DNA from 4 places in the Pseudomonas sp. N-1-13 genome. Region 4 is predicted to be linked to each of the others. Evidence: predicted binding sites of a transcription regulator. Region 4 holds the regulator's gene; each other region holds the start of a gene.
What was found. The regulator FliA, encoded in region 4, starts transcription of late flagellar genes. The targets are predictions, from matches to a motif close to CTAAAGTTTNNNNNNNNNNNGCCGNTAA.
Positions count from the first base shown of each region.

Region 1: a site for FliA is predicted at 1,532-1,559, ahead of AC3I65_RS00575 (methyl-accepting chemotaxis protein). Genes of this name have one in related genera too.
Region 2: a site for FliA is predicted at 2,184-2,211, ahead of AC3I65_RS20015 (methyl-accepting chemotaxis protein). Genes of this name have one in related genera too.
Region 3: a site for FliA is predicted at 1,878-1,905, ahead of AC3I65_RS12505 (methyl-accepting chemotaxis protein). Genes of this name have one in related genera too.

Region 1 is NZ_JBYNRI010000001.1:127,738-131,134, reverse strand. It holds gene AC3I65_RS00575 (methyl-accepting chemotaxis protein) at 1-1,420, opposite strand, end outside; gene AC3I65_RS00570 (LysR substrate-binding domain-containing protein) at 1,609-2,529, opposite strand; gene AC3I65_RS00565 (NorM family multidrug efflux MATE transporter) at 2,689-3,397, shown strand, end outside.
Region 2 is NZ_JBYNRI010000001.1:4,450,258-4,453,654, reverse strand. It holds gene arfB (alternative ribosome rescue aminoacyl-tRNA hydrolase ArfB) at 1-298, shown strand, start outside; gene AC3I65_RS20030 (MFS transporter) at 295-1,494, opposite strand; gene AC3I65_RS20025 (hypothetical protein) at 1,578-1,823, opposite strand; gene AC3I65_RS20020 (hypothetical protein) at 1,861-2,004, opposite strand; gene AC3I65_RS20015 (methyl-accepting chemotaxis protein) at 2,320-3,397, shown strand, end outside.
Region 3 is NZ_JBYNRI010000001.1:2,760,569-2,763,965, reverse strand. It holds gene AC3I65_RS12515 (VOC family protein) at 36-440, shown strand; gene AC3I65_RS12510 (MalY/PatB family protein) at 629-1,777, opposite strand; gene AC3I65_RS12505 (methyl-accepting chemotaxis protein) at 1,963-3,397, shown strand, end outside.
Region 4 is NZ_JBYNRI010000001.1:1,600,747-1,604,143, forward strand. It holds gene flhF (flagellar biosynthesis GTPase FlhF) at 1-363, shown strand, start outside; gene fleN (flagellar synthesis regulator FleN) at 481-1,311, shown strand; gene fliA (RNA polymerase sigma factor FliA) at 1,308-2,051, shown strand; gene AC3I65_RS07370 (chemotaxis response regulator CheY) at 2,218-2,589, shown strand; gene AC3I65_RS07375 (protein phosphatase CheZ) at 2,608-3,393, shown strand.

The sequences.
Region 1 (3,397 bases), 1.5 Mb from region 4:
TGTTCAGTGCGCCAGCAATTTGCTCCAGCGACGAGGATGCTTCATCCATCGACGTACGACCGATGCGGGTTTGCTGGGCGTTATCCTGGGCCAGGCGTTCGGTATTGCCCATGTTATCGGCGATGTTCAACGAGGTCGCGCTGAACTCTTCCACTGCGCCAGCCATGCTGGTGATTTCGCCGGACTGCTGCTCCATGCCCTCATAGGCCCCGCTGGACAACCCGGACAGGGCCTGGGCGCGGCTGTTGACCTCTTGCGAGGCCTTGCGGATATGTTCGACCATGGTCGACAGGGCCTGGCTCATCTGGTTGAAGGCACGGGCCAACTGACCGATTTCGTCGTGGCTCGACACATTCAGACGCACGCTCAGGTCGCCGGCGCCCAGCGCCTCGGCCTGGCGCACCAGATCGCCCAGCGGGGCCAGTTTGCTGCGCAGCAGCCACACCGCCGAGCCCACGGCCAGCAACATGGCCAGCAAGCTGCCGATAGCCAGTTGCGTACCGACACTCCAGGTCACGGCGCGAATCTCGGCTTTCGGCATGCTCGCCACCACCGCCCACGGACCGTCCTCGAACGGCACGGCAACGCTGTAGAAATCTTCAGCGGTATCGCTCCAGAACACACCTTTGCCTGGCTTCTTGACCAACTCCTTGATGGTCCCGGTCGCCTGCTCCAGCGCCTGCACACCCGCTGGCGGAACCAACCATTTGTTTTGCTCATCCAGTACCGCCAGCGAACCGGTCTGACCGATACGGAAGCGCTTGAGGTTCTCGAACTGGGCGTTCTGTGCGTCGGTGTAATCGAATCCCACATACAACACGGCAATGATCTTACCGCTGCTATCGCGTACGGGGGTGTACTGCGACATGTAGAAGCGCCCGAAAAGCAGGGCCCGACCAATGTAGCTCTGCCCACTCATGACCGGGGCATAAGCCGGGCCGGCACGGTCGAGCAAGGTGCCGATCGCCCGCGAACCGTCCTGCTTGGTCAACGAAGTGCTCACGCGGATGAAATCGTCGCCGCTACGCACGAACACTGTCGCCACTCCGGCGGTCGTCTGCCTGAACTCATCAACTTCCTTGAAGTTGTTGTTCAGCACTTCGCTGCCCAGTCTCAGGGTTGGAGCCTGCACGCCTGCCACCGCGACCGGCTCATCCGGGTGCACGCTCAGCCCCGCGCTGAAGCGTTTATCGAACAGCCCGCTCAATCGCTGCGTGCTTTCACGCAGGGTGCCATGGAACGTATTGAGCTGGTCGGCCATCAGACGCGCTTCGCTGGCCAGGTGTTCTTCACGGGTCGCGAGGTTGGCGGAGTCCAGCGAGCGCAGGGCAAAGACGGTGCTGCCGGAGATCACGATCGCCAGTATCACGGCAAGGGCTAGGCCCAGCTGTGAGGCGATTCGGGCACGAGGTTGAGACATGACGGCTCCTAGCCAAGTGACCGGATCATCCTGATCACGTCGCACACTCGGCAATTTTATTCGGGTGATATGTAGGCAGTCCCTTTCTAATACGAAAGTACTACTCCCACACATTCGGCGGCGAAACCGAATACTTGAGCGCTTTGGAAGGAATAATGCCAAGTGGCTAGCACGGGCGCTTCAACGATTCAGCCCAGACGCTTTACGTCGGGTAATTGCATGGCCTTCACTTCGCCCTGGAGAAAATCGCTCAGACGGCGCAAACGTTCACCTCCTGGACGGGTTTTCGGCCAGACGAGGTAATAGTGCTCGCCGCTGGCGACGGCGGTAGGCCATGGCAGACTCAAGCGCCCTTGGGCCACGTCCTCGGCCACCATCAACAGATCACCCATGGACACGCCGTAGCCGCGCGCCGCGGCGATCATGCCCAGTTCCAGCGTATCGAACACCTGCCCGCCCTTGAGCGAGACCTGATCGGACAGACCCATGCGCGAAAGCCAGTTGCGCCAATCACGACGGTCCGGCGTGGGATGCAGCAATTCTGCGCTGGCCAACCGCGCCACATCCCAGGGCTGGTCGTTCAACAGGTTCGGTGCGCCTACCGGAATCAGCTCCTCGGGAAACAGCAAGCTTGCCTCCCAGTCGCTAGGAAAATGCCCGTTGCCCAGTAATACCGCGCAATCGAAAGGCTCGGTGTTGAAGTCCACTGAATCGACGTCCATCCAGGCGCTGGTCAGCTGCACTTCATTGCCGGGCTGAAGATGCCGGAAGCGGCTCAGGCGTGCCAACAGCCAACGCATGGTCAGCGTGGACGGCGCCTTCATGCGCAGGATGCCATCTTCGCCGTGCAAGGTATGACAGGCCCGTTCCAGCGCCATGAAACCCTCACGCACGCCCGGTAGCAGCAACCGCGCCGCTTCGGTCAACTGCAGGTTGCGACCACTGCGCTGGAACAGCCGACAGGCAAAGTGCTCTTCGAGTGTACGAATATGCCGGCTGACGGCACTTTGAGTAATCGATAGTTCTTCGGCCGCCCGGGTGAACGAGCTGTATCGCGCCGCCGCTTCGAATGCCCGTAACGCATAAAGAGGAGGGAGACGACGAGACATCGGGAAAAGCTCCTATGGCGATATTTACGCACCCTATCAGAAAGTTATCAGCATGAGTTTTAATCATGCCAGTGATCGCTTTTATCCTTTTGTGCAAACCGCTGAGAGCGCCGAGAATCGCCGTTTTACAGCCTTGTTTGAACATGGAGTGTGATGATCATGCGGCATCCGGTGCGAATCGAACTGTGGGCTATCCTGCGGCTGGCAGGGCCGTTGATTGCCTCGCAGTTGGCGCACATGCTGATGGTCCTGACCGACACCCTGATGATGGCGCGCCTGAGTCCCGAGGCCCTGGCAGGCGGCGGGCTCGGAGCGGCGACCTATTCATTCGTGTCGATTTTCTGCATCGGTGTGATCGCCGCGGTGGGCACGTTGGTGGCGATTCGGCAGGGTGCCGGTGATGTCGAAGGCGCCACCCGACTGACTCAGGCCGGGTTGTGGCTGGCCTGGTTGATGGGGTTGGTGGCCGGGCTCCTGTTGTGGAACCTCAAGCCGGTACTGTTGCTGTTCGGCCAGACCGAAACCAATGTCCTGGCCGCCGGCCAGTTCCTGCTGGTGCTGCCATTCGCCCTGCCCGGCTATCTGAGTTTCATGGCCCTGCGCGGCTTTACCAGCGCCATTGGCCGGGCTACCCCAGTGATGGTGATCAGTCTCGGCGGCACGGTGGCCAACTTCCTGCTCAATTACGCACTGATCACCGGCATGTTCGGCCTGCCAAAACTGGGCCTGATGGGAATCGGCCTGGTCACGGCCATCGTCGCCAACTGCATGGCTCTGGCCCTGGCCTGGCATATTCACCGGCATCAAGCCTACCGCGCTTATCCGTTGCTCAATGGTCTGTCGCGGCCCAATCGCCAGTACCTCAAGG
Region 2 (3,397 bases), 2.8 Mb from region 4:
GCGTTTCGACATTGCGGCCTCGTCCTTGCCCGATTTCTACAAGGAGCGGTTGTTGGCGCTGCGCGACAGTCGCATCACCAGCGACGGCGTGTTGATCATCAAGGCCCAGCAATACCGCACCCAGGAACAGAACCGGGCCGATGCCCTGGAACGCCTGACCGAGCTGATCCTCAACGCCACCAAGGTCGAAAAGAAGCGCCGTCCGACCAAACCGACCCTGGGCTCGAAGAAACGTCGCCTGGAATCCAAGACCAAGCGCGGTTCGATCAAAGCCGGGCGCGGCAAGGTGGATTTCTAGTTTTTCTCCCGCTCCTGGCGATACTTCGGCGCCTGGCGGTACAGGTAGAGACTCAGCAACAACCCGCCCAAGGCCGCCAGCGCGGCGAACAAAAAGATCGAAGCAAAACCGAAACCTGCGGCAATCGCACCGGCCAACGGCCCGGTAATCCCCAGGGACAAGTCAATGAACAACGAATAGGCGCCCACCGCCGCGCCACGGCTGGAGGCGGGTACCAGGTTGACCGCTTCCACCCCCAGCGCCGGGAACACCAGGGAAAAACCGAAGCCGCTCAATGCCGCGCCGGCCAAGGCCCAGTGCGCATCCGGCGCCAGCCACAGCAACAACAACCCCAGGGTTTCCACCGACAGGCAGGCAATCGCCACCCGGAAGCCGCCCAGGCGGTTGATCAAATTACCGAACAGCAAGCGCGCGCCGATGAAGCTGGCGCCGAACAGGCTCAGGCACAGCACTGCGTTGTCCCACTGCTGCGTGGCGTAATACAGGGTGATGAACGTGGCGATGGTGCCAAAACCGATGGAGCCCAGGGCCAGGCCGCAGCCATGGGGCAGGACGCGTCCGAGAACATGCATGAAAGGCAGCCGTTCGCCAGTGACAATGGGCGCCGCCGTTTTCGGCCAGGCCAGCGCCAGCCCCAGCAACGCCAGCAAAATAATGCTGACGCCCATGCTCCACAGCCCCAGGGATTTCACCAGCCACACCCCCAACGGCGCGCCAATCGCCAGCGCGCCGTAGCTGGCGATACCGTTCCAGGAAATCACCTTGGCGGTGTTCGCCGCGCCGACCCGGCCGATGCCCCAGCCAATCGATCCCGAGCCTACCAGGCTTTCGGCGCTGCCCAGCACCAGGCGGCCGATCAGCAGGCTGATCAGGCTCAGCGTCGGTAGGTTTGACGTCCAGGCAGACGCCAGCATGAACACACCGCTCAGCCCGCAACCGGCGAGGCCGAACATGACCGCGCGCTTGCTCCCCAGGTTGTCGATGATCCGTCCGGCATAAGGACGACTGAGGAGGGTGGCCAGGTACTGGACGCTGATTACCAACCCGGCGATCACCGCGCCAAAACCCAGTTCGCCGTGGACGAACCCGGGCAACACGGCGAGGGGAATGCCGATATTCAGGTAGCCAATGAAAGTGAACAGAACGATGGAAACGACTTGCAGCGTGACCGCCAAGGGGCGCTGGGTATCTGGCATGGGTAAAGAGTCCACGGAGCAGCAGGATAGATAGGCTGCTTATGATAGCGGTGCCTGCGACCGTGAAGCGTGGAAAAGTAAAACTATTTGTCGGATGGCGCTGGGTTGCCGTCTTGTCCGGCCACCAGGTGCGTGGTGACCAATGCAGCGAGGGCGTTTTCTTCAGTGCCAAAACGTGCCAGCAGGGCGGCTTGTTTCTCTGGGGAAAGGCGCGTCCAGATATCGACCATCTTTTCGGCGGTGCCGATCAGGACGCTGGCTTGGGCTTCGCTGAAGGTAGGGTCATCGGTCATGGGGGGCTCAGGATTCAGGCAGTGTGGAAAGCGCATCTTAGCGCTTTCCACACGGTCTGGTCGTGCGGGTGAATCAGTCTTCGCTGTCGGCCTGGCGGCGTTCAGTGGCTTCTTTGGGCTCGGGTTGCTGGGCGTCTGGTTGCCCTCCGGCTTGTAGCGGGGTCGTCTGCTCAGTTTCGTGCAGGCTAGGGAAGGGGAGATTAGGAATCTCGTGCATATCGCGCTCCTCGCAAAGTCTGTTGGTAGATCTGGTAGATCCGCGCTTTTACAAAGCTTGGGCAGGATACAGCAGAAGAAATGACAAAAAGACTTTTAAGTTCCGTTGCGGCGACAAAAGGGCTTGTCTGGACAGGACATGTCCAATCATCAAACGCCCGCTACCGGTCGTCGCGAAGGCTCAAGAATACGCCCGGCGGGTCGATGGTTTGTACATATCCCGCATTCGGTTGCGACACTGCAAACCACGAACATGGAGGTCGGGACGTGTCGTCCGTGAGCTTGGCTCTTTCTTCTTTTCAAGAGATTTCCCTCCATGTTTCTACAAAAATCCCTGAGAGCGCAGATTCTCGCCTTGCTCAGTGGCAGCCTGCTGGCGATGTTGCTGATTGCCCTGGCGTCTTTCCATTTCCTCTCCAACGGCGTCCAGAACTATCGCAACCTGATCGATGGCCCGTTGCGTGCGTCGCAGTTGATCGATGAGGCCAACCTGCAATTCAAGGTGCAGGTCCAGGAATGGAAAAACGTTCTGCTGCGCGGCAAGCAGCCGGCAGACCTGGCTAAATACTGGAAGCAGTTCGAAGATCGTCAGCACGATGTCCAGGGTATTCTTGGCCAGTTGATCGCCCTTGAAGGGGTTGCGACACCCATCAAGACTCGGATCGAGGGTCTGCGAGACGAACACCGTCAATTGGGTGCGGCCTACCAGAAGGGCCGTGATGCGTTTGTGACGGCGGGCGGCGATGCGGCGGCGGGTGATGCGGCGGTCAAAGGTGTGGACCGCGCGGCCAGCGAGCAAATGAGTGCGCTGGTGGTGGAGTTGCGCAAACTTGCCGGCGAACAATCGGCGCAGATCAGTGCCGGTGCCGATCGCACGATTATGCTGGGCACCGTGATCATGCTGGTTTCCGGCCTGCTGATCGGGCTGTTCAGCCTGTGGCTGGTCAATCGCAACCTGGTGCAGCCGATCCGCAACCTGATCGAATACGTGACCCAACTGAGTCGCGGCCGTTTCGCCGAGCGGGTAGTCAGCAACCGGCAGGACGAATTGGGTGACCTGGCGCTGGCCGCCAATACCCTGCGCGACTTTCTCGCCGAAACCTTCTCGCGTCTGCAGCGCAGTGCCACGGAACTGGACAGTGCCAGCGGCGAGCTTAATGCCATCGCCAGCCTGATGAGCCAAGGCACCAGCGAGCAATTCGAACGCACCGACCAGGTGGCGACGGCGATGAACGAAATGTCCGCCACCGCCCAGGAAGTCGCTCGCCATGCCGCCGACGCGGCACAGGCCGCCGATGACGCCGATCACTCGGCGCAGCAGGGCGAGAAGGTCATGCAAGGGACCATTCATACCATCACCCGCATGCGCGGTGAAATCGCCAACACGGCCACAG
Region 3 (3,397 bases), 1.2 Mb from region 4:
TAATGTTGGACGAATGCAGATAAGGAGCCGGACAGATGTTCAGTCACATACAGATTGGCGCGCGGGACCTGCCAGCAATGGTCGCGTTTTATGATGCTGTGCTGGGCTGCCTGGGGTTGGTGCGCCTGCCCAGCGAAAACGACTCGGGCCCGCCGGGAGAAGGCTGGCATCAACCCGGCAAGCGTTGGCCCCAGGTATTCGTGCAATTACCGTTCAATGGTTTGCCCGCGACCTGGGGCAATGGCATGCAAGTGAGTTTCGCCGCCGATTCGCCGCACACCGTACAGGCCGCCTGGGCGCAGGCCATCGCCCTGGGCGGCACCGACGAAGGCCCGCCGGGCCCGCGGCCCCAGTATTCAGAAGGGTATTTCGGGGCCTATTGCCGCGATCCGGAGGGGAACAAGTTGTGCTTTGTTTATGCGCCGGATATGGATGAGTAACTGAGCACTCTGTTTCTGGAGTGGACCTATTTGTGGCGAGGGGATTTATCCCCGCTGGGCTGCGCAGCAGCCCTAAAACAGTTCACTCGGTGTGTCAGGCTCATCTCATGGCTTTTCATTGGGGCTGCTGCGCAGCCCAGCGGGGATTTATCCCCTCGCCACAGATGAGCTCCGGTCACCTGGAGAAATCAGCCCCTGGCCTTCAAGCTTCGCTCCATCCGCGCAATTCCTTCCTCCAGCAGCTTGCGTGGGCAGCCGAAGTTCAAGCGCACGAACTGTCCGGCATCGTCACCGAAATCCAGTCCGGCACTCAGGCCTACCTTGGCTTGCTTCAGGAAAAAGCCCTGCGGGTCGTCCAGCCCCAATCCCGAGCAATCCAGCCAGGCCAGGTAAGTGCCCTGGGGCACGGTCATGGTGATGCCCGGCAGGCGGGTCTTTACGGCGTCGACCAGATAGTCGCGGTTGGCTTGCAGGTAAGCCTTCAATTCTTCCAGCCACGGGCCAGCTTCGCTGTAGGCCGCGCGGGTCGCTTCAAGGCCCAGGGCGTTGACGCTGTCGACCATGCCGGCCCGGGCACTGTTAACCCGCTCGCGGACCTTGGCGTTCTGGATGATGGCGAATGAAGTTTTCAGCCCGGCAATGTTGTAGGCCTTGCTGGCCGACATCAGGGTGATGGTGCGCTCGGCAATCTCCGGGCTGAGGGTGGCGGTGGGGATGTGCACACGACCGTCGAAGCACAGCTCGGCATGGATTTCGTCAGAGATGATCCAGGCATTCTGCTCCAGGCAGATATCCGCCACGGCCTTGAGTTCTCCCCGGGCAAACACCTTGCCCAACGGGTTGTGAGGGTTGCTCAGCAACAGCGCACCGCCACCCTGCAACGCGTCACGCAGCGCGGCCAGGGGCGTGTGGAATTCGCCGTTGAGCGGGTTGAACGGCAGTTCAACCTTGTTCAGTTGCCAGTGAGCAGGGGCATTGCGCAGCGGCGGGTAATTGGGCACCTGTACCACAACGTTCTGCGCAGGCTCCACCAAGGCGTGCAGCGCCATGTTGAAGCCTGGTTCGACACCCGGCAGGAAGACGATCTGCTGAGGCTCGACGCGCCAGGCGTACTTGTTCCAGAGGTCCGCAACGATGGCGGCGCGCAGCGAGTCCTGGGCCACGCTGTAGCCGAGCATGGGGTGTTCGAGGCGTTTGTGCAGTGCGTCGATGACCACCGGCGGAGCAGGGAAGTCCATATCAGCCACCCACATGGGCAACACGTCAGCGGGGTAGCGACTCCACTTGGTGCTACCGGTACCGTGGCGCTCCAATACCGTGTCGAAATCGAAAGTCATGGGGGTTCCATCAGGTCTGGGAATGAGATGGCGAACATCATAAAGCAAAGATCAGTGAAAAAAGGAAGATGGCGTAGTGCCACTAACCAGGAGGAATCGGCTACAGTTCGATTCCGACACGCCGATAAGGCTTGAAGCCAGCATTGGTAACGGACCCTCCAAGCCCCCCGAAAAGGACAGCCCCCATGACATCGCCCGTGCGCTTTAACGATCACTACCGTAAAGCTGATCGCATCATGCTGGGGTTACTCTGGCTCACTTTTGTCTACTCCCTGTGCCTGGCCTTCCTGCACTCCACCTTCAGCCAGGCGCTGCTGATAGGGGCGACGACCTGTCTGCTGACCACCGTGCTTTATCGCGGCCTGGGCGGCACCCGGGCCATGCGCTGTGTCATCGCCGTGGCGCTGATGGTCATGGCCGCCTTGCACATCAACCAGACCCATGGCGTGATCGAGTTCCACTTCGGGATTTTCGTACTGTTGGCGGTGCTGACGTTCTACCGTGACTGGCTGCCGATCATCGTGGCCGCCGCCACTATCGCTATTCACCACGTCGGTTTTCACTGGCTTCAGCACCAGGGTTATCCGGTGTTCGTCATGGCCAACCATGGCGGCTGGACCATGATTTTCATCCACGCCTTCTACGTGGTGGTGGAAAGCGTGATCCTGATTTACCTGGCGAACCAGAGCCTGGCCGATGCCACGGAAAACCAGGATGTGCTCGACAAAGTGCTGGCCGCCGCCATGCAGTTGAGCAGTGACACCCAGACCCAGCGCAACCGGGGGGACAAAGTCTCTTCGTCCGAGCGTTTCGATCATTTCCTGCAGCAGATCACCAACCTGGTAGACGGCGTGGTTCGCGATACCCGCAACCTTTCGGACTTGGGTCAGGACCTTTCTCAAGTCGGTCAGACACTGGAACACGGCGCCAGGCATCAGCTCAATGAGGTGGCACAGATGAGCGGCGCGATTGGCCATCTGGTCCAGGCCATGGACAGCATTGCCGGGCATGTCGGCCAGACGGTACAACGGGCCGGCCAAGCCAGTGAACAGGTCAGCCGCGGGCGCAGCACCGTTGACCAGAGCCGCGAGGAGATTGTCGAGTTGGCCGGTCGCCTCAACTTGACCAACGAAACCGTGCAAGGCCTGGCCGAGCAGGCGCAACAGATCGGCCAGGTGCTGGACGTCATTAACAGCATCGCCGAACAAACCAACCTGCTGGCCCTCAACGCCGCCATCGAGGCCGCCCGGGCCGGGGAGCAGGGACGCGGTTTTGCGGTAGTGGCGGACGAAGTCCGGACCCTGTCGCAAAAGACCTCGACGTCCACCACGGAAATCCAGCAGATCATCGCCAAGCTGCAACAGGGCAGCCGTCAGGCAGCCCTCGCCATGCAAGACAGCCAGGAAGGGGTACAACGCTGCGTATCGGCCAGCCAACTCGCCTCGCAACTGCTGCATGCAGTGGTAGAGGACATCGCGGCGATCAACCACTTCAACGACCTGATCGCCAGCACCACCCAGGAACAGTCCGAGGCCTCGAAGGGCATCAATGAGCGCTTGCAAAGTGTCCAGGCCGTCGCTGAGCGCAACGCCGATAACATTGGCATTCTGACTCGGAGCA
Region 4 (3,397 bases):
GAAAGCCTGGCCGGGCGTGGGATCCGGTCAAAAAATTATCTCGTGTTGGCAACCACCAGCCAGAAACAGGTTCTAACCGCCGCATACCACAGCTACAAACGCTGCGGGCTGGCCGGCTGCATCCTGACTAAGCTGGACGAAACGGCAAGCCTGGGCGAGGTGTTGAGCCTGGCGATCGGTCATGATTTACCGGTGGCCTACCTGACCGACGGGCCGCGGATCCCGGATGATTTGCATCTGCCGCGCCGTCATCAACTGGTCAGTCGTGCCGTGAGTGTGCAAATGCAGGAAGAACCCAGCGAAGAAGCCATGGCTGATATGTTCGCTGATATCTACCACAGCCCGACCAAGCAGGTCGGCTGAGGTAATCATGAATATTTTTTGTACCTACATCGATGGTCTGCCATGCATTGTTCCTTCATGCGAGCGCGCAGCCAGTAATGTGGCCTCCGTCTAAGTAAGACAAGGTAAAGAACGAACATGGGCAGCATGCATCCCGTACAGGTGATCGCGGTGACCGGCGGCAAAGGTGGCGTCGGCAAGACTAACGTGTCAGTGAACTTGTCCCTGGCTCTGGCAGAGCTTGGCCGACGGGTCATGCTGCTGGACGCCGACCTGGGCCTGGCGAACGTCGACGTGCTGCTGGGGCTCACGCCCAAGCGCACGCTGGCGGACGTGATAGAGGGCCGCTGCGAACTGCGCGACGTGCTGCTGCAAGGGCCGGGCGGGATTCGCATCGTGCCGGCTGCCTCGGGCACCCAGAGCATGGTTCACCTGACCCCGGCTCAACACGCCGGCCTGATCCAGGCCTTCAGCGACATCGGTGACAACCTCGATGTGCTGGTGATCGACACCGCTGCCGGTATCGGTGATTCGGTCGTCAGTTTCGTACGCGCTGCCCAGGAAGTCTTGCTGGTGGTCTGCGACGAACCGACGTCCATCACCGACGCCTATGCCCTGATCAAGTTATTGAACCGTGACTACGGCATGAACCGCTTCCGCGTCCTGGCCAACATGGCCCAGAGCCCGCAGGAAGGTCGCAACCTGTTCGCCAAGTTGACAAAGGTCACGGATCGTTTCCTGGACGTCGCCCTACAATACGTCGGCGCTGTGCCCTACGACGAAAGCGTACGCAAGGCCGTCCAGAAGCAACGTGCGGTTTATGAAGCCTTTCCCCGTTCCAAATGCGCACTGGCGTTCAAGGCTATTGCCCAGAAGGTTGATACCTGGCCACTGCCAGCCAACCCTCGCGGGCATCTGGAGTTTTTCGTCGAGCGTCTCGTGCAACAAACAGCAGGGCCCGTGTTATGACAGCCAGCGGTTACAACCATCTCTACAAGAAATCGGCACGGGACGCCCAGTACGAATTGATTGAGCGATACGCGCCTCTGGTCAAGCGTATCGCCTATCACTTGCTGGCGCGGTTGCCGGCCAGTGTCCAGGTTGAAGACCTGATCCAGGCGGGCATGATCGGCCTGCTCGAAGTGTCGAACAAATACGACGCGAGCAAGGGCGCCAGTTTCGAGACCTATGCCGGTATTCGCATTCGCGGGGCGATGCTCGATGAAGTCCGTAAGGGTGATTGGGCGCCGCGTTCGGTGCATCGCAATACCCGCATGGTCAGTGACGCCATTCGCGCCATTGAAGCTAAAACCGGGCGTGACGCTAAAGATCACGAGGTTGCGGCCGAACTCCAATTGAGTCTCGATGATTATTACGGGATTTTGAACGATACCTTGGGCAGTCGCCTGTTCAGTTTCGACGACCTGCTGCAGGACGGCGAACACGAAGGGCTGCACGAGGACGGCGCGAGTGCTCACATGGAGCCATCGCGTGACCTGGAAGATGAGCGTTTCCAGAGCGCGCTGGCGGATGCGATTGCCAATTTGCCGGAGCGTGAGCGACTGGTCTTGGCGCTGTACTACGACGAAGAGCTGAACCTCAAGGAAATCGGTGAGGTCCTGGGTGTCAGCGAATCGCGGGTCAGCCAGTTACACAGCCAGTGCGCGGCCCGTTTGCGGGGGCGTTTGGGGGAGTGGCGAGCGCGCTGACAGCAGTGTGGGGACACTGCGAACGAGGCTGGCCTGGCATGTGCTGAGCCAGTCTTTCTCTGTTGTCCTCCAGACCGTTGTCGAGTGTTGTGCCGGATTGATTGAAATGGCGCGTTCAGGTGCTGGGCGCGTTTAAGACTGCTTGGAGGTCGAATTGGACAAGAACATGAAAATCCTCATCGTTGATGACTTCTCAACGATGCGGCGGATCATAAAAAACCTGTTGCGTGACCTTGGGTTCACCAACACGGTCGAGGCCGACGATGGCACCACTGCCATTCCGGTTCTCAACAGCGGAAGCATCGACTTTCTGGTGACTGACTGGAACATGCCCGGCATGACCGGTATCGACTTGCTGCGCCATGTGCGCGCCGACGAAAAACTCAAGCACCTTCCGGTGCTGATGGTCACTGCCGAAGCCAAGCGCGAGCAGATCATCGAAGCGGCCCAGGCCGGTGTGAACGGCTACGTGGTCAAACCCTTCACGGCCCAGGCGTTGAAAGAGAAGATCGAAAAAATCTTCGAACGCATCGGTTAACGGCGCCACGGGGGAGCTATGGATAACGAATCTTCAATGGGTGATTTCGAATCGACCCTGAAAAAACATGCCCGCGAACTGGTCGACAGCCTTGAGAAAGGCCGCTTTGGCGATGCGGTTCAAATGATCCATGAGCTCAACCAGACCCGTGACCGCGGTCTGTATCAGGAAGTGGGCAAGCTCACGCGTGAACTGCACAGCGCGATTGTCAATTTTCAGATCGATCCGAACATGCCGCAGGCCGAGGAGGTCTCGCAGATCACCGACGCGACCGAGCGTCTGGGTTATGTGGTCAAGCTGACCGAGGCCGCGGCCAACCGCACCATGGACCTGGTGGAGAACGCAACGCCGCTGGTCAATGGCCTGAGCGATGAAGCCCAGGCCTTGAGCACCGACTGGGGTCGCTTCATGCGGCGCGAAGTCGGGGCTGAAGAGTTTCGCGAGCTGGCCCGTCGGGTCGACGGTTTCCTGACGCGCAGTAGCGCCGAGAACCGCGCCGTGGCGAGCAACCTCAACGACATTCTGCTGGCTCAGGACTATCAAGACCTGACCGGCCAGGTGATCAAGCGGGTGACCCAACTGGTCACCGAAGTGGAAAGCAACCTGCTCAAACTGGTGTTGATGGCCAGCCAGGTAGACCGCTTTGCAGGCATCGAACACGACCGTGAAGCGATGCTCGCTGAAAAAGATCCACAAAAACATCTCTCTCAGGGTGAAGGTCCGCAAATTCATGCCGATAAAAGAGAAGACGTTGTGTCCGGTCAGGACGATGTGGACGATTTGCTGTCCAGCCTTGGATTTTAGGTTT